Regions from separate parts of the Arthrobacter sp. E70 genome, predicted to be linked through region 4. Evidence: riboswitches for the same ligand, from Rfam matches in the RefSeq annotation. Region 4 holds a riboswitch; each other region holds the start of a gene.
What was found. A riboswitch is a leader RNA that binds a small molecule or an ion and turns the genes downstream of it on or off. The one in region 4 is predicted to bind thiamine pyrophosphate.

Region 1 (4,205 bases), on a different contig from region 4:
ACAGGGCACTGTGCATCCGTTCGGGCCGGCCGCCCCCGTACTCGTCCGCCTGGATTTCCACGAGCGCCGCCTTGGCCCGGCCGCTGAGGCGGGGAATGGCCCAGGTATGCGGATCGGCTTCCTTCAGCTGGTACACCGATTTGTGGACCAGGAACTCCTTCAGCTGCTCCAGCGAAGCCTTCCTGGCCACGTAGCGCGAGACACTGGGGCCGGTGTCGCTGGCGGCCAGGTCGAAGAGGATATTGGCGACGTCGTCGCTGGCCAAGCCGTCGCTGGACGGGCCGTCCCCGGGGAAGGCGCCGGTGGCAGGAAGGCCGTGTTTCCCGGCGATCTTCCGCGCGGCCTGGCGGAGCGCCTTTTCGAAGGGCTCCTCGATCATCCGCCGGATCCGGATCAGTCCCGGCTCCCACTCCCAGTCGTCGGCGACGCCGTCAAGGCCTGAGTAGTGCAGTTCGTAGAGGCTGAAGAGGGAGAGCTGGATGTCCTCGTGGCCGATGATGTCCCCGGCCCGGGCCAGCTGTGCCGCCACCAGGGCCTCCAGTGCGTCCAGGTCAGCCGCGGAAGAAGCCGGCGCCTGCACCAGGATTTTGAACAGGGCGCTGCTGATGGGTCCTCTGGTGTCCGGGATTCTCATGGTGCTCCTTGGTCTTCTGCCGCGCCGATGCCGGGAACAACCACGGGGGCGCCGGTGCGCGGTGCTGGCATGCCCTGTCCTCCTCGAAACCCGGGAGGAACATAGTAAGCATGGCTTAGTAATTAATGCTACGCAGAACCAGGGCGCGCCGGATGCGGGCCGGTAACGGGTTAGGGTGGAACGCAGAACCGTTTGGCAGGAAGCGGCATCCCCGTCCCTCCGTATGCTTCCGGTGGCGACCAGTCCAGCCGGAGCAACGCCATGGTTCAAGAATCCCTCGCCCCTGAACACCCCCTGCAACTGTCCCAGTATTTCCAGGACCTGCAGGACCTGCAGGATCTGGTGCTGGACAGCCCGGACGTCGGAGTCTTCCTCAACGAACTGGCCACGGTAGCAGCCGAGGGCCTTTCAGCCGCCCCGTTCGTGCCCGCTGTCTGCGGCGTGACCCTGTTCCGGCGGAAGAAGGCCACCACGGTGGCCAGCAGCGACCCCACCGCCAAGGAGATGGACGAACTGCAGAACACCTTCCGCGAGGGACCGTGCCTGACGGCCATGGGGGAGATGCGGAGCATCCTGGTGCCCGACACCGCGCGGGAGCACCGGTGGCCCGGTTACGTCGCCGCGGCAGCGGGGCAGGGCATCCGGTCCATCCTGTCGGTGCCGTTGCTGGTGGATGACACAACCCGGGCGGCCCTGAACCTGTACGCGTCGCGCAGCGATGCCTTCAGCGGCCCGCACATCAGCCGCGCGGAGGCGTTCGCCGCCCAGGCGTCGAAGTCACTTCGGCTTGCGCTGAAGATTGCCCAACTCAACGACGCCCGCAACGACATGGCACTGGCCATGCAATCCAGGACCGCCATCGACCTCGCCGCCGGCATCATCATGGCCCAGAACCGGTGCAGCCAGGCGGCGGCCATGGAAATCATGAAGGCCGCTTCCAACGCCCGGAACATCAAGCTGCGGGAGCTGGCCCAGTCCATCGTCGAATCCGTGGGGGCCGGCGGCGGGGTTACCACGCACTTCGACGAATGAGCGGCAGCTACACCTCCAGCGCCGAGCCGAGGACGTCCCGGAGGGCTTCCACCACCAGGTCGTGGTCCTGCACCTGGGGCAGCCCGGACACGGTGACGGTGGCCACCGCTCCCACTCCCGTAACGACAATGGGGAAGGCGCCCCCGTGCGCGGCGTAGCGGGACTGGTCGAACCAGGCATGGTCTTCGATCCGGCCCCCGCCCAGCCGGCCCCGCAGGCCCACCAGGAGGGACGGCACCTCGTACCGTGCGGCGGTGCGCTGCTTGGCGCGGACCCAGTAGCCGTTGTCAGGCGTGGCGCCCGGCAGTGCAACATGGAACAGGACTTGCTCGCCCTTGGTGATGTCGATGGCGATGGGAAGGCCCCGCTCCTTGCCCAGTTCCACGAGGAGCAGGCCAAGGTTCAGGGCGTCATCCGGGGAAAACCCCGGGAACTGCAGCTCCCTGACCTCCGCCTCGACGCGGGCGATCAGGGCTTCCAGGGAACCCTCGGGCTGCGTGTCGAGGGAATCCGGATCGAACTCGGTCACATGCGGCGGATTGGCACTCATGCCCCACAATCTACCCCTCGCCAGGTGTAAACTTGACCACGCCCGCAAGGGCTGAAATACACGCCTAATTTGAACCAAAACCACCATTTACAACGACAGGGGAGCGCCGCCGTCGGCATCCTGGCCAGGCCGGGAACCGCAGGTGGGCGCTGAGAGTGCGGACCGCCGCAGACCCTCGAACCTGATCCGGTTAGTACCGGCGCAAGGGAGTCGAGTTCTCGAAGTGATTGGCAACGGCAGTCAACGCCGCATTGCCGCGCTTTCCCCTCCTGTTACCCAGGAGGATCACATGAGCACAGCAGCAATCAAGAAGACCACCAGCAAGTCCTGGCGCGTCGTGGACATTGTGGTGGCGGCCCTCGTCGCCATCGCCGGCGGCGTCATTTTCTGGGCCTGGTCCCAGGGCGCGGCCGCAGTATCCGTGCCGATGAACGCGGCCTACCCGCCCCTGACCGGCCTCATCGCCGGCGGCTGGATGATCCCCGGTGTCCTGGGGATGCTGATCATCCGCAAGCCCGGGGCGGCGCTGTTCTGCGAGACCGTGGCAGCTACCGGTGAACTCCTCATGGGTTCCCAGTACGGCACGTCCGTCCTGTTCTCCGGCTTCGTCCAGGGCCTGGGCGCGGAGATCATCTTCGCGATCTTCGTGTACCGCAAGTTCAACCTGCCCGTGTCCCTGCTGGCCGGTGCGGCATCAGGCCTCTTCTGCGGCCTGAACGACTCCTTCGCACCGTGGGGCTGGAACATCGCCTACTCCGGCGCGGACAAGCTGGCCTACATCCTCTTCTGCATGGTTTCCGGAGCCATCATTGCCGGCGCGCTGTCCTGGATCGCCACCCGCGGTTTGGCCCGCACGGGCGTCCTGAGCTCCTTCGCCTCGCGCAAGGCCGCCACGGAGCCCGTTTTCTCCTGATGCCCGCCGCTTACGGGGACGCCTCGGCTCCCGCCCGGCCTGCCGCCGTCACAGCCCGCGGCTGGGGCTGGCGGCATGCCGGCAGGTCCAAGCCTGCCGTCAACGCCCTCAACCTTGACATCAGCCCGGGGGAGCGCGTGCTCCTGCTGGGTCCCTCTGGCGCCGGGAAATCCACGCTCCTGCATGCCCTCGCGGGGGTGCTGGGGGACGTGAACGACGACGGCGAGGCCGGGGATGCCGACGAATCGGGTTCGCTGCTGGTCGACGGAGAATCCCCGCGCGCCCGGCGCGGCCATGCCGGGCTGATGCAGCAGGACCCGGAGACGCAGGTGGTCCTGTCACGGGTGGGCGACGACGTCGCCTTCGGCGCCGAGAACCTCGCGGTGCCCCGCGATGCCATCTGGCCGCGGGTGCACGAGGCGCTGGACGACGTCGGGCTCGCCCACCTTTCGCTGGACCACCCCACGTCGGCCCTGTCCGGCGGGCAGAAGCAGCGCCTGGCGCTGGCCGGCATCCTCGCCATGCGCCCCGGACTGATCCTGCTGGACGAACCCACCGCCAACCTGGACCCGGACGGAGTGCTGGAAGTCCGCGACGCCGTCGCGCGCTGCCTGGACAAGACCGGTGCCACGCTGGTGGTGGTGGAGCACCGGGTGTCCGTGTGGAAGGACGTCGTGGACCGGATCGTGGTCCTGCAGCCGGGCTCCGCCACTGACGATGCCGTACTCCTGGACGGGCCGCCGGACCGCGTGCTGGCCGAGGCCCGGACCATGCTCGCCGCCGCAGGCGTCTGGGTGCCCGGTTACGTGCCGGCAACACGAAGCCGTGCCGAGGTTCCGGCCGCCGGGACGGGCAACCTGCTGCTGGCGGCCGAGCGGCTCGCCGTTTCCCGGGAGCGTCCGGGCCGCCGCGGCTTCCGGAAGGTAGCGCCGGCCCCGGTCCAGGAAGGCCTCACCGCGCAGGTCCGGGCGGGGCAGGCACTCGCCATCACCGGGCCCAACGGAGCCGGAAAATCGACCTTCGCCCTGACGCTCGCCGGCTTGCTGGAGCCCGTGGCAGGGACGGTGTCCGCCACG
Region 2 (4,205 bases), 340 kb from region 4:
TCGGACCACACATCGAACAGAAGTGGGCCGTCTTGGCCGGTTCTGCCGGAAGAGTTTCATCGTGGAACGCCTCGGCGGTCTCCGGGTCCAGGGACAGCGCGAACTGGTCCCGCCACCGGAACTCGAAGCGGGCCTTGGACACGGCGTCATCGCGTTCGTGCGCGCCGGGGTGCCCCTTGGCCAGGTCTGCGGCGTGGGCCGCGATCTTGTAGGTGATCACGCCGGTCTTCACATCGTCCTTGTTCGGCAGGCCCAAGTGTTCCTTCGGGGTGACGTAGCAGAGCATCGCCGTGCCGTACCGGGCGATTTCCGTCGCACCGATGGCAGAGGTGATGTGGTCGTAGCCAGGGGCAACATCGGTGACGAGCGGTCCCAGGGTGTAGAAGGGCGCGCCCTTGCAGAGTTCCTGCTGGCGTTCGACGTTTTCCCGGACCAGGTGGAAGGGAATGTGGCCAGGGCCTTCCACCATCACCTGTACGTCGTATTCCCAGGCGCGCTGCGTGAGCTCGGCCAGCGTATCCAGCTCCGCGAACTGGGCGGCGTCATTGGCGTCCGCGGTGGAACCGGGGCGCAGGCCGTCGCCCAGGGAGAACGCGACGTCGTACTTGGCGAAAATTTCGCACAGCTCGTCGAAGTGGGTGTAGAGGAAGTTCTCCTGGTGGTGTGCCAGGCACCAGCCCGCCATGATGGAGCCGCCGCGCGAGACGATGCCGGTGACGCGGTTGGCGGTCAGCGGCACGTACCGCAGCAGCACTCCGGCGTGGATGGTCATGTAGTCCACGCCCTGCTCGCACTGCTCGATGACGGTGTCGCGGAAAATCTCCCAGGTCAGGGCGTTGGCCTCGCCGTTCACCTTTTCCAGGGCCTGGTAGATGGGCACGGTGCCGATCGGTACGGGGGAGTTGCGGATGATCCACTCCCTCGTGGTGTGGATGTCGTCACCGGTGGAGAGGTCCATGACGGTGTCCGCACCCCACTGGGTGGCCCACTGCAGCTTGTCCACCTCTTCGGCGATGGAACTGGTGACTGCCGAGTTGCCGATGTTGGCGTTAATCTTCACCAGGAAGGCCTTGCCGATGATCATCGGCTCGGATTCCGGGTGGTTGATGTTGCTGGGGATGATGGCCCGGCCAGCCGCCACCTCGCTCCGGACCAGCTCGACGTCGCAGTTCTCGCGCAGGGCGACGAAGCGCATTTCGGGGGTGATGATGCCCTTCCGGGCATAGTGCATCTGTGTCACCGTCCGGCCTTCGACGGCACGGCGGGGCACCGGCTGCGCGCCCTTCCATTCCGCAGAGGCGGCGCCGCGGCGCATCGCCGAGCGGCCGTCGTCGAGCAGGTTCCGCTCCCTGCCGCTGTAGGCCTCGGTGTCCCCGCGCTCAGCAATCCACTGCTCCCGGAAGGGCTGCAGGCCGCGTACCGGGTCACTGCCGGGCCCCGCCGTCCGGTAGGTCCGGAAGGGCGCGTTCGGCTGGCCGTTCGGCGAGTCCTCCAGAGCAATTTCCGTCACCGGAACGCGGATCCCGTTCCCCGTGTCTTCGATGAACGCCAGCGAGTGCGATTTCAGGGACTGGGTCACGGGAGCCGCTTCTGGGGCCGGACGGGAGGCTTCCGCCTGGCTTTGGGCAGGGTTCAACTGGGCATTTTGTGTACTCAAGGAATACTCACTTCCTTCGCCGGCATTACCCGGACAGGTTCAACGGTCGCAGGCTGCGTCAGCCCGATCTCAGCCCCTGCAGGGGCACCCGTGTGGTCAGGAACGAAGCTACCACACGCCCCGCAGGGACAAACGCGGCGGGCCTTGTAACATTCGGGCGGTGCTACCCTGTGCGGGCAGCGAAAGGACATCCGAATGCCACAAGTCATCGAACTTCGGGGCCCCGTCCTGACAGGTCCGGACACCGTCCGGAACGGACTCTGGTCCGTGGACGGCAGGCTTACCTTCAGCCGGCCGGCAGTACCGCCTGACCGGGTTCTCGACGGCTGGGTGCTGCCCGGATTCGCGGACGCCCACTGCCACATTGGACTGGGCCCGGACGGCCCGGTGGATACCGCTACCGCAGAAGAGCAGGCAATGGCAGACCTTAACGCCGGCACCCTGCTGGTACGTGATGCCGGCTCCCCGGCCGACACCCGCTGGATGCAGGGCGGCCGGGACTTTCCGGTCCTCATTCGTGCCGGCCGGCATGTGGCGCGGACCCGGCGTTACCTCCGGGGCTTCGCCGAGGAGGTCGAGCCTGAAGGCCTCGTCGAGGCGGTGCGCAAGCAGGCGCGCGACGGCGACGGCTGGGTGAAGCTGGTGGGGGACTGGATTGACCGGGGCATCGGTGACCTGGCGCCGTCCTTTCCCGCCGCCGTCGTCCGCGACGCCGTGCAGGCGGCCCATGACGAAGGCGCGAGGGTGACGGCGCACTGTTTTGCCGAGGACACGCTGGATCAAATGCTCGACGCCGGTATCGACTGCATCGAGCACGCCACCGGACTCCTTCCCCGCCACCTGCCGCGCTTCGTTGAGCAGGGCGTACCGATCGTGCCCACCCTCATCAATATCGCGACGTTCCCCGACATTGCTGCCCAGGCCGAGCCCAAGTTCCCGCTTTACGCGGCCCATATGCGGGCCCTGTGGGAACGCCGCGCCGAACGGGTGGCGGAGGCCTACGAAGCCGGTGTCCGGATTTTCGCCGGGACTGACGCCGGCAGCGTGATCCGCCATGGCCGGATCGCCGACGAAATCGCTGCCCTGCACGCCGCGGGCCTGCCCATGGCCGCAGCCCTGGACGCCGCCTGCTGGTCGGCCCGCACCTGGCTGGGCGCCGACAACATTTCCGAAGGTGCCCGGGCCGACGTCGTGCTGTGCCGCGAGGACCCGCGGGCAGTCCCGGAAACCATTGGGGCACTGGCCCACGTCGTGCTGGACGGCCACATCATCCGCTGAGCGGAAATCTCCGGGCACCACTTGGAATAAATTGAAGCTTCAAGTAATTTTAATGGGTGGCCATCTCATTCGGAGGGCCCACACCACAGGGAGCATTCAATGACCGCAGAAGTAACTGCCCAGGACCTTCTTCCCGCCGACCTCGCCATGGGCACCGTCATGCTCAAGGTGGGCGACATGAAGGTCATGACCGACTACTACCAGCGCGCCCTCGGCCTCGACGTCGTAGCGGAGCAGGACGGGGGAATCTACCTTGGCCGGCTGCAGAGGCCGCTGGTGCATCTGGCCCCCGCACCGGGGCTGAACCTTCCCGGCAGGGGTGAAGCCGGCCTCTTCCACACCGCGCTGCTGTTCGAGGACCAGGCCTCCCTCGCGGCCACCATCGCCACCGCCGCCCAGTACGAGCCGCGGGCCTTCACCGGCAGCGCCGACCACCTCGTCAGCGAAGCGTTCTACTTCACCGATCCTGAAGGTAACGGCATCGAACTCTACTGGGACAGGCCCCGCAGCAACTGGTCCTGGAACGGAACCGACGTCGTTATGGACAGCCTGGCGCTGCCGCCCCAGCGGTACCTCGAGCAGCACCTCACCGAGGAGGCGCTCGAAGGCCAGCGCACCACCGCCGCAGGTGTCGGACACGTGCACCTGCAGGTGGGCGACGTCCAAACCGCGCGGGACTTCTACGTTGGAACCCTCGGGTTCGAAAAAACCGCCGGCTGGCACGGCCAGGCATTATTCGTCTCCGCGGGCCGGTACCACCACCACATGGCCATGAACGTCTGGAACAGCCGCGGCGCCGGCCCGCGCAAGGACACGCTGGGCCTCGGCGAGGTGCTCATTGAAGTTCCCACGGGGGACGACGTCGGGGCGCTGGCTGACCGCCTCAAGGTCGCCGGGGTGCCGGCGCACCACACCGGCGCCGAACTGCGCTTCGAGGATCCGTGGCGCAACAAGCTCCGGGTGGCTGTCCGCTAGGGCGGCGCGTGCGCGCGGCCGCCCGCAACTACTAGGCTGATGCCGTACGCCCGGGGCCCAAAGGCGCCCGGAACGCAGCTTTGCCGACGGAAGAAGGGCACATCCCATGGGCTTCACCGAGATCTTTGTCGCCACCCATGACGCAGCGCTGAAGCGCGCCGGCGTCCTCGACGAGGGGCGCGGCGGGGCTGCCGCGGCTCCCGCGGGCGAGGCGGTGCGGATCCAGGGGATCAGCGATTTCGAAGTCGAACAGCTGGGGGACCTGGCCGGAACTGCCGTCCATGCCGGCGGGGCC
Region 3 (4,205 bases), on a different contig from region 4:
CCCTGAAGTCCGGCGACACCGTCCTGGTCCAGGTGACCAAGGACCCCGTGGGCCACAAGGGTGCCCGCCTCACCAGCCAGATCTCCCTGCCGGGCCGTTACCTGGTCTACGTTCCCGGCGGTTCCATGACGGGCATTTCCCGCAAGCTGCCCGACGTCGAACGCAACCGGCTCAAGCGCATCCTCAAGGACCGCCTCCCGGAGCAGGCCGGCGTCATTGTCCGCACCGCGGCCGAAGGTGCGTCGGAGGAAGAGCTGACGCACGACATCAACCGGTTGCGGGCGCAGTGGGAGGGCATCGAAAGCCAGTCGAAGTCCACCAAGATCCTTGCCCCGGAACTGCTCTACGGCGAACCGGACCTCACCATCAAGGTGGTCCGCGACGTCTTCAACGAGGACTTCTCCAAGCTCATCGTGTCCGGTGAGGAGGCCTGGGACACCATCGAGGCCTACGTCACTTACGTGGCACCGGACCTGGTGGGGCGCCTGGAGAAGTGGACCAAAGACCAGGACATCTTCTCGGCCTGGCGGATCGACGAGCAGATCCACAAAGCCCTGGAGCGCAAGGTCTTCCTGCCCTCCGGCGGCTCGCTGGTGATCGACCGGACCGAAGCCATGACCGTGGTGGACGTCAACACCGGCAAGTTCACCGGCAGCGGCGGCAACCTCGAAGAGACTGTCACCAAGAACAACCTCGAGGCAGCCGAGGAAGTGGTGCGCCAGCTCCGCCTGCGCGACATCGGCGGCATCATCGTCATCGACTTCATCGACATGGTCCTGGAATCCAACCGCGACCTGGTCCTGCGCCGCCTGGTGGAATGCCTGGGCCGGGACCGCACCAAGCACCAGGTTGCCGAGGTCACGTCATTGGGCCTGGTCCAGATGACCCGCAAGCGCATGGGTACCGGGCTGCTCGAAGTCTTCGGCGAGCAGTGCGAAGCGTGTGCCGGCCGCGGCGTGGTCACCCACGATGATCCTGTGGAGCACCGCCGCGCCAACATCGTCGCGGCTGAGCACCATGTGCAGCGGTCAGACAACCGGCCCGAGGGCCGGGTGGAAGCCTCCCGGAACGAAGGCCAGCGGACCGACAACAGCCAGCCCGCCGGACGTTCCGAGCGCAAGCGGCGGCGCGGACGCGGCGGCCAGCAGCCGGAGCCGGCCCCGGCACCCGCCGTCCATGTGCACACTGTCCAGCCGGACCCCGCCGACGCCGAGCGGCACGCCAAGGCGGAAGCCACAAGGCTCGCCCTGGCGAACATCGCCGCAGCCGCCCATGCAGCCCACCTGCACGACGACGAGGTCGCGGCCGCCCGCCAGGCGCCGCCCGCACCGCCGGTGGTGCAGCAGCCTGCCCCGGCTGAAGCGGACAAGCACGACGCCGGCACCCGGCCCGCTGCCGTCCTCACCTTCGGCGGCGAGACGGTGCCCCTGCCGTTCGTTGAGCACGCGGGGGAGCAGCAGGCGCAGCCCGCCTTCACCCTGGACCGGCTCGCGGAAGCGTTCGCGCACCTCGGGCAGCCGGCTCCTGCGGCGGAAACTGCAGCGGCCCAGCCCGTGGAAGCACAGGAAGCCAAGCCTGCGGACGTGGTGCGGGAACCCGAGCCTGCCGCCGCCGTACCCGGAACGGAACAGGCGGCGACGGACCAGTCCCGCCAGCGCCGGCCGCGGCGCCACCGCGGTGCCAGCCGTGCCCAGGGTGCCGCCAACGAGACCACGGTCCAGCACCACGAGAACGCGCCCGCGTCCGCCGGAGGGCACTCGCACGAGGCCAAGGCTCCGGAAACGACGAAGGCCCCGGCGGTCACAGCGGAGCCCGGCAAGGCCAGCGAGGAGCCCATCATCCTTGGCGTCGGAGTCCCCGCCTCGGAACTCTAAGCGCTCCGGGTTCTCAGCGCACCACGGCCGTCAGGCCATGCCGGAGGTCCCCGTTGTGTGGACAATTCCCCCGCGAAATGCAGGGGGAGTTGTCCACGCGGCGGGGACTTCCCGCATCCGGAAGGCTGTCACCTTTCCTTCGGGTGCCACCCGCCAGCTAGGCTGGGGAACCGACACGGGGTGCCGCGCACAGGGCCGGCTGAGATCCACACCCGTTGAACCTGTCCGGCTAGTACCGGCGAAGGGATGTCTGTTGTCTTCCACCCTTTCCTTGCCCCTGCCCCCTGCCACCCTTGCCTCCACCGTGGGCCGCGCTGTTCCCCGGGTACTCTCCATCGCGGGATCGGACCCCTCCGGCGGCGCCGGCATCCAGGCCGACCTCAAGAGCATCGCCGCGCACGGCGGGTACGGCATGGCGGCCATCACCGCCCTGACCGCCCAGAACACCCGCGGCGTCCAGGCTGTCCACGTTCCGCCTGCCGCCTTCCTTGCCCAGCAGCTGGATGCGGTCAGTGACGACATCTGCATCGACGCAGTGAAGATTGGCATGCTGGGTGACGACGCCGTCATCCGCACCGTCCGCGAATGGCTCGCCAAGGTGCGTCCCGCCGTCGTGGTCCTTGACCCGGTGATGGTGGCCACCAGCGGTGACCGCCTGCTGAAGGAATCCGCAGAAGCTGCGGTCCGGGAACTGCTGCCCGTTGCACACCTCATCACCCCGAACCTGCCTGAACTTGCCATGCTGGTGGACGGGGAGCAGGCGCAAACGTGGGAGGCAGCCCTGGACCAGGGCCGGCGCCTCGCGGAGGCAACCGGTGCAACGGTCCTGGTGAAGGGCGGGCACCTGGGGGGAACGGCGTGCCCTGACGCGCTGGTCAACACCTCCGGCGAGCTCTCCAGCGAAGTGGTGGAGGTGCCTGGGGACCGGGTGCCCACCCGCAACAGCCACGGGACGGGCTGCTCGCTGTCATCCGCGATGGCCACCGTGCAGGCGCGCCTGGGGGACTGGGAAGCATCCCTGCGGACGGTCAAGCCGTGGCTGGCCGGGGCACTCGAAAACTCGGGACAGTTGGACGTTGGCCAGGGGAACGGTCCGGTCCACCACTTCCACCACGTCCGGCCCGCGTTGCCGGAGGGCGGCTTCGCTGCCCGGCTGTGGGCGGAATCCGAACAGTACCTGGCAGAGATCTATGGGCTCGAATTCATCCGCGGCCTTGCCGGCGGCCACCTTCCCGAAAAGGAGTTCGCCTATTACCTCGCCCAGGACGCGGTGTACCTGAACGGCTACTCGCGGGTCCTTGCGCGGGCCAGTGCACTGGCACCTTCCGAGGCAGAGCAGTTGTTCTGGGCGGGATCGGCCCGGCAGTGCCTCGAAGTGGAATCGGAACTGCACCGGTCGTGGCTCAGCACCCGCCCGACGCAGGACGGACTCGGCCCCGTGACCAAGTCCTACGTTGACCACCTCACCGCTGCGTCGGCGTCGGGCAGCTACGCGGTGCTGGCTGCTGCCGTCCTGCCCTGCTTCTGGCTCTACGCCGAGGTGGGCGAAAAGCTGCACGCGCAGTTCCTTGCAGCAGGGGAGCCCGACGGGCACCCCTATGCGTACTGGCTGCGCACTTACGCCGACGAGGCCTTCGCCGAAGCCACCCGTCAGGCCATCGCGATCGTGGATGCGGCCGGCAGGGCGGCCCCGGACCACGAGCGGGACGCGATGCTTACGGCCTTCAGGCAGTCCTGCCGGCTTGAAGTGGACTTCTTCGACGCGCCGCGCCTTTATTCCTGACACTCCGCCGGCCCCGGCGCCGGTATCATGGAACGGCACGGTGACGGCGTTGCCGTGGGCTTGTGGTTACTATCACAACCCACCCGCCGGAACCAGCCTCATTTGCGGCCGGAGACGAACCTAGCGTATTCTTGATCTTCGGTGCTTACGCCAACACTTGGGTTTCTGACCCCACGGCGTTGAGGCACAGCGAGAAGCCAGGCTTATTCAGCCGGTACCGCACGCAATTTTGTTATAAACGTCGAGAGAAGTGAGTTCCCAAGTGGTGTACGCGATTGTCCGCGCAGGCGGCCGCCAAGAGAAGGTTTCCGTTGGAGACTTCGTTACCCTGAACCGCGTCGCCGGTGGAGCCGGCAGCACCATTGAGCTGCCCGCCCTGCTCCTGGTTGACGGTGACAAGGTCACCTCCGCCGCCGCCGACCTGGCCAAGGTTACTGTTACGGCTGAAATCCTCCAGGACCTCCGCGGTCCGAAGATTGTCATCCAGAAGTTCAAGAACAAGACCGGCTACAAGAAGCGCCAGGGTCACCGCCAGGAACTGACCAAGG
Region 4 (4,205 bases):
GCTCGCCGCCATTGGGGATGTGGCACATCCCGCCTGGCGGGCACGCTCCGTGGGCATCTACAGGCTGTGGCGCGACGGCGGATTCGCCGTGGGTGCCTTGCTGTCTGGAGTGCTCGCGGACGCCTTCGGGATACCCGCCGCCACTGCCGCCGTCGCCCTCCTTACCGCTGCGTCCGGCATGGTGGTCGCAGTGCGCATGCGCGGTACCGACCACCACGGTGGCAGCTGACCGCCTAGGGAACGAGTTCGAAGTGGACCTGCCGCGCCGTGATGTCCGAAGCCAGCAGCCGGACCCGGACCTTGGTCCCTGACTCCAGCTCGCCGGCGCAGCGGGCGGTCACCGCCGGCTCAGCAACCTGGATGATCCCCGAACTGCCGTTGCCGTTCCCGCCCTTCCCGTTGCCGTTCCCGTTTTGCGGCTTGGAGCCGGAGATCACGATGGCATCGAACTCCTGCCCGATGTGGTTCACCAGGAGCGCGGCCTCCACCGTGTCCAGGGCCAGCCGCTCCATCCGTGACGCCAGCTGGTCTGAACCTGCCATGATCCCCGGCAACAGCGGAAGGGCCTCACGGGCCCAGGCGGGCACATCCCCGCCGTTGCTCAACGCCTCACAAATCACCAGCACAAAGCGGTCCACCAGACGGCGCAACGGGGCGGTGGTGTGGGCATATGCGGCACCAATCGCGGACTGGACGGCGTCTTCCGGGACGGTCCCGTCGAAGGCGGTATAGGAGGCACCCCGGAACAGCATGCCGGCCGAATGCATGATGGCCAGTTGGCGCGGGTCCCTGGGGTCCAGGGACCGCAGGTACTCGCCGTAGCTCATTTCCCCATCCCACGGCCTGCCCAGCACCTCGGTTTGCAGCCGGAAGTGCCGCAGGGACCGCTCATCCGGCGCGGGCATGGTGCGCAGGATGCCCACCTTGCCGGCAAGCATCATCTGCGCCGCGGCCATGCCGGTCATCAGCGAAATCTGCGCATTCCAGTCCTCGACGGGAAGCTGCGGGACGGCGTCAATCCGGAAGCCGCCGTCGGGCAACTGGACGATCTCCTGCTCCGGCATGTTCAGGCTGGCGCCATTGCGTGCCCGCTCGAGTTGGACCCGCTTGAGGCCCACCTCGCGGAGCAGGTGCAGCACGGGGTGGGCGTTGCCGTCGTCGAGGGCTGCCTGCGCACCTTTGTAACTGAGCTTCTCGCGGCTGCGGACCCGCGCACGCCTGACGCCGACGGAGGAAACCTCGGCGTCGCCGTCGAGCACGAAATGCCAGACGAAAGCGGAGCATTCCTGGCCGGGCAGCAGGCTGCCGGCCCCCTCGCTGATGACCTCCGGATGGAGCGGGATGCGGCCGTCCGGCGCATAGAAGGTCTGGCCCCGGCGGCGCGTCTCGGCATCGAGCGGACCCCCCGGGGCAACGAATGCCGGCACGTCCGCGATCGCATACAGCACCCGGTAGCCGGTGCCCTCCTGTTCGATGAACACCGCCTGGTCCAGGTCCGTGGACGAGGCCGGGTCGATGGTCACGAATTCGACGCCGGTCAGGTCGTAGGAGGGCAGCTGCAGCGACGCCACCGCTGCTTCGGCGTCTTCGACGGCTTCTGCCGGGTACGGGCCGGGCAGCTCCAGTTCCGTCCGGAGCGCACCCAACGCTTCCTCAAGGGCATTCTTGTGGTCGTGGACGTTGGGGGCGAGCCGATGGTGTGACACAAAACTCAGCGTATCTCCAAGTACGCCGATAGCGCAGGCTCAGGACGTGGCGCTGTCCAGCGCGTCGAGCAGGGCGGCCGCTGCGGCGGCAGGATCGGCAGCCTCCGTGATCGCGCGGACCACGACGATCCTGCGGGCGCCGGCTTCCACCACCTGGTGCACGTTGCCGTGGTCGATGCCCCCAATGGCGAACCAAGGCACCGGGTCCCCGGCGTCGCCTGAGGCTTGGGCGGCGTACTTCACCAGGTCAGGGCCGACGGCGGCCCGGCCGGGTTTGGTGGGCGTGGCCCAGATCGGGCCAACGCAGAAGTAGTCCAGGCCCGAAGGGCCGCCCGTGGCGGCGAGGGCGGCGTCCACCTGGCCGGGGGTGTGGCTGGAGAGCCCGATGGCGGCGTTGCCGTTGACCAGGGTGCGGGCAGCGGCTAGCGGAAGGTCCTTTTGGCCGATATGGAACACCGGCGCCCCGGACAGCACCGCGATGTCCGCCCGGTCGTTCACCGCCCACAGCCTGCCGTGCCGCAGTGCGGCCTCCTTCAGCACCGCCAGGAGGTCCAGTTCCTCCGCGGCTTCGATGCCCTTGTCACGCAGCTGGATGATGTCCACACCGCCGGCAAACGCGGCGTCCACGAACTCCGCGAAGTCGCCGCGGTCCCGGCGCGCGTCCGTGCAGAGGTACAGGCGGGCGGTGTCGAGGGCAGGAATTAATGAGGGGGACTGATTCATGCGTGCAAGCCTAGTTCCTCTAAACTGGGCAGGTACTGCGGGAGCCTGCGGCAGCTGTCATAAAGCGCCGGGCTGAGAGGGCGTCAGAGCCGACCGCTTGACCTGATCCGGTTAATGCCGGCGTAGGGAAGGAAACAGATGGGCATTTCCCACAACAATTCATCCGGGTCCGAAGATCCCCACATCCATGCCGGCGTTGCCGTCATCGGCGGGGGAGTAGTGGGGCACGGCATCGCCTGGGAGGCGCAGCGCTCCGGGCGGTCGGTGGTACTGGTGGATGACGCACCGGGAAGCGGCGCCAGCTGGGCCGCTGCGGGCATGCTGGCACCGGTGAGCGAACTGCACTACCAGGAGGAGGACCTCCTGGAACTCATGCTCGAGTCATCATCGCTGTGGCCAGGCTTCGCTGCCGGCGTTGCCGCCGCAACGGGTGCGGATTCCGGATACCTGACGACGCCGACCCTCGCCGTGGGTGCCGACGCCGCCGACCGCGCGGCGCTGATGGACCTGCGCGGGGTGCAGCGGGCCAACGGCCTGGAAGTGGAACCCCTTACCGTGCGCGAGGCGCGCCGGCGCGAGCCCCTGCTCAGCCCCGGCATTTCCTGCGCCTTGGACACCCCGGCCGACCACCAGGTGGATCCGCGGCGGCTTGTGGCCTCCCTCCGGCTGGCCCTTGCCGGTGCCGCTGGCCGGACCCCCGAACTTGCGGTTGACGGAGCCGCCGACGGCTTTGCGGTGCAGGACCGGGCCGCCGGGCTGCTGTGGGAAGGCGGAACGGTTGCCGGGGTCCGCCTTGCAGGCGGCGGCACCATCCGTGCCACCGAAACGGTGGTGGCCAACGGTCTGCAGGCTCCTGGACTCGGGGGACTGCCCGATGGGCTGCGCCTGCCCCTCCGCCCCGTGCACGGGGACATCCTCCGCCTCGCCGTCCCCCAGCACCTCCGGCCGCTGGTGACCTCGACGGTGCGGGGCATGGTCCACGGGCTTCCCGTATATATCGTTCCGCGCCAGGACGGAACCGTGGTGATTGGAGCCACCCAGCGGGAGGATGCGCTCTCCGACGCCGTGAGCGCCGGCGGCGTGTACCAACTGCTCCGGGACGCCCAGGCGCTGGTGCCGGCCGTCGCCGAACTGGAACTGCTCGAATGCACAGCCCGTGCCCGTCCCGGAACGCCGGACAACGCCCCGCTGCTGGGTCGGGTGCCTGTGCCCGACGGGTCCGGTGCGCCCATTCCCGGCCTCATTATCGCCACCGGATTCTTCCGCCACGGCGTCCTGCTCACCCCCGCGGCAGCGGCCATCTGCCGGGACCTTCTGGACGGCACCGCCGATCCCCGCTGGTCGCCGTTCAGTCCGGACCGGTTCTCGCGGCCACTGGCGGCCGCTGGCACCCACATCAAGGAGACAGCATGAACATCATCCTCAACGGAAACCCGCACACCGTAGCGGACGGCGCTTCCATCACCGTGCTCGTCAGCCAGGTCACCGGCCGTCCGCTCGCGGCCGACGGCCAGGCGACCGATGGCAGGAAGCTGGGTGTCGCCGTCGCGCATAATGCCCAGGTGGTGCCCCGCAGCCAATGGTTCGCCACGGCGCTCGCAGACGGCGACGACATCGAACTCGTGACCGCAGTACAGGGAGGCTGACACCATGACCGAAACCAGCACCATCAACCCCGCCGGCCAGGCCGGTCCGGGCGACGCCCTGGTGATCGACGGCGTTGAACTGGCGTCCCGGCTGATCATGGGCACCGGCGGCGCGCCGAGCCTGGACGGC

Region 1: it holds a riboswitch for thiamine pyrophosphate, as region 4 does, so the genes downstream of both, AC3IMC_RS00380 (ECF transporter S component) here and thiO (glycine oxidase ThiO) in region 4, are expected to answer to the same signal.
Region 2: it holds a riboswitch for thiamine pyrophosphate, as region 4 does, so the genes downstream of both, thiC (phosphomethylpyrimidine synthase ThiC) here and thiO (glycine oxidase ThiO) in region 4, are expected to answer to the same signal.
Region 3: it holds a riboswitch for thiamine pyrophosphate, as region 4 does, so the genes downstream of both, thiD (bifunctional hydroxymethylpyrimidine kinase/phosphomethylpyrimidine kinase) here and thiO (glycine oxidase ThiO) in region 4, are expected to answer to the same signal.

The regions. Positions count from the first base shown of each region.
Region 1 is NZ_JBYQFR010000001.1:87,449-91,653, forward strand. Features, by position in the region: gene AC3IMC_RS00365 (iron-containing redox enzyme family protein) at 1-634, opposite strand, end outside; gene AC3IMC_RS00370 (GAF and ANTAR domain-containing protein) at 896-1,666, shown strand; gene AC3IMC_RS00375 (heme-degrading domain-containing protein) at 1,674-2,216, opposite strand; TPP riboswitch at 2,304-2,442, shown strand; gene AC3IMC_RS00380 (ECF transporter S component) at 2,506-3,129, shown strand; gene AC3IMC_RS00385 (ABC transporter ATP-binding protein) at 3,129-4,205, shown strand, end outside.
Region 2 is NZ_JBYQFR010000003.1:365,149-369,353, forward strand. Features, by position in the region: gene thiC (phosphomethylpyrimidine synthase ThiC) at 1-1,657, opposite strand, end outside; TPP riboswitch at 1,652-1,759, opposite strand; gene AC3IMC_RS05530 (amidohydrolase family protein) at 1,853-2,935, shown strand; gene AC3IMC_RS05535 (VOC family protein) at 3,035-3,910, shown strand; gene AC3IMC_RS05540 (hypothetical protein) at 4,017-4,205, shown strand, end outside.
Region 3 is NZ_JBYQFR010000002.1:333,732-337,936, reverse strand. Features, by position in the region: gene AC3IMC_RS03580 (Rne/Rng family ribonuclease) at 1-1,874, shown strand, start outside; TPP riboswitch at 2,041-2,138, shown strand; gene thiD (bifunctional hydroxymethylpyrimidine kinase/phosphomethylpyrimidine kinase) at 2,146-3,657, shown strand; gene rplU (50S ribosomal protein L21) at 3,920-4,205, shown strand, end outside.
Region 4 is NZ_JBYQFR010000003.1:30,031-34,235, forward strand. Features, by position in the region: gene AC3IMC_RS04060 (MFS transporter) at 1-229, shown strand, start outside; gene AC3IMC_RS04065 (RNB domain-containing ribonuclease) at 234-1,706, opposite strand; gene thiE (thiamine phosphate synthase) at 1,746-2,429, opposite strand; TPP riboswitch at 2,457-2,575, shown strand; gene thiO (glycine oxidase ThiO) at 2,568-3,842, shown strand; gene thiS (sulfur carrier protein ThiS) at 3,839-4,075, shown strand; gene AC3IMC_RS04085 (thiazole synthase) at 4,080-4,205, shown strand, end outside.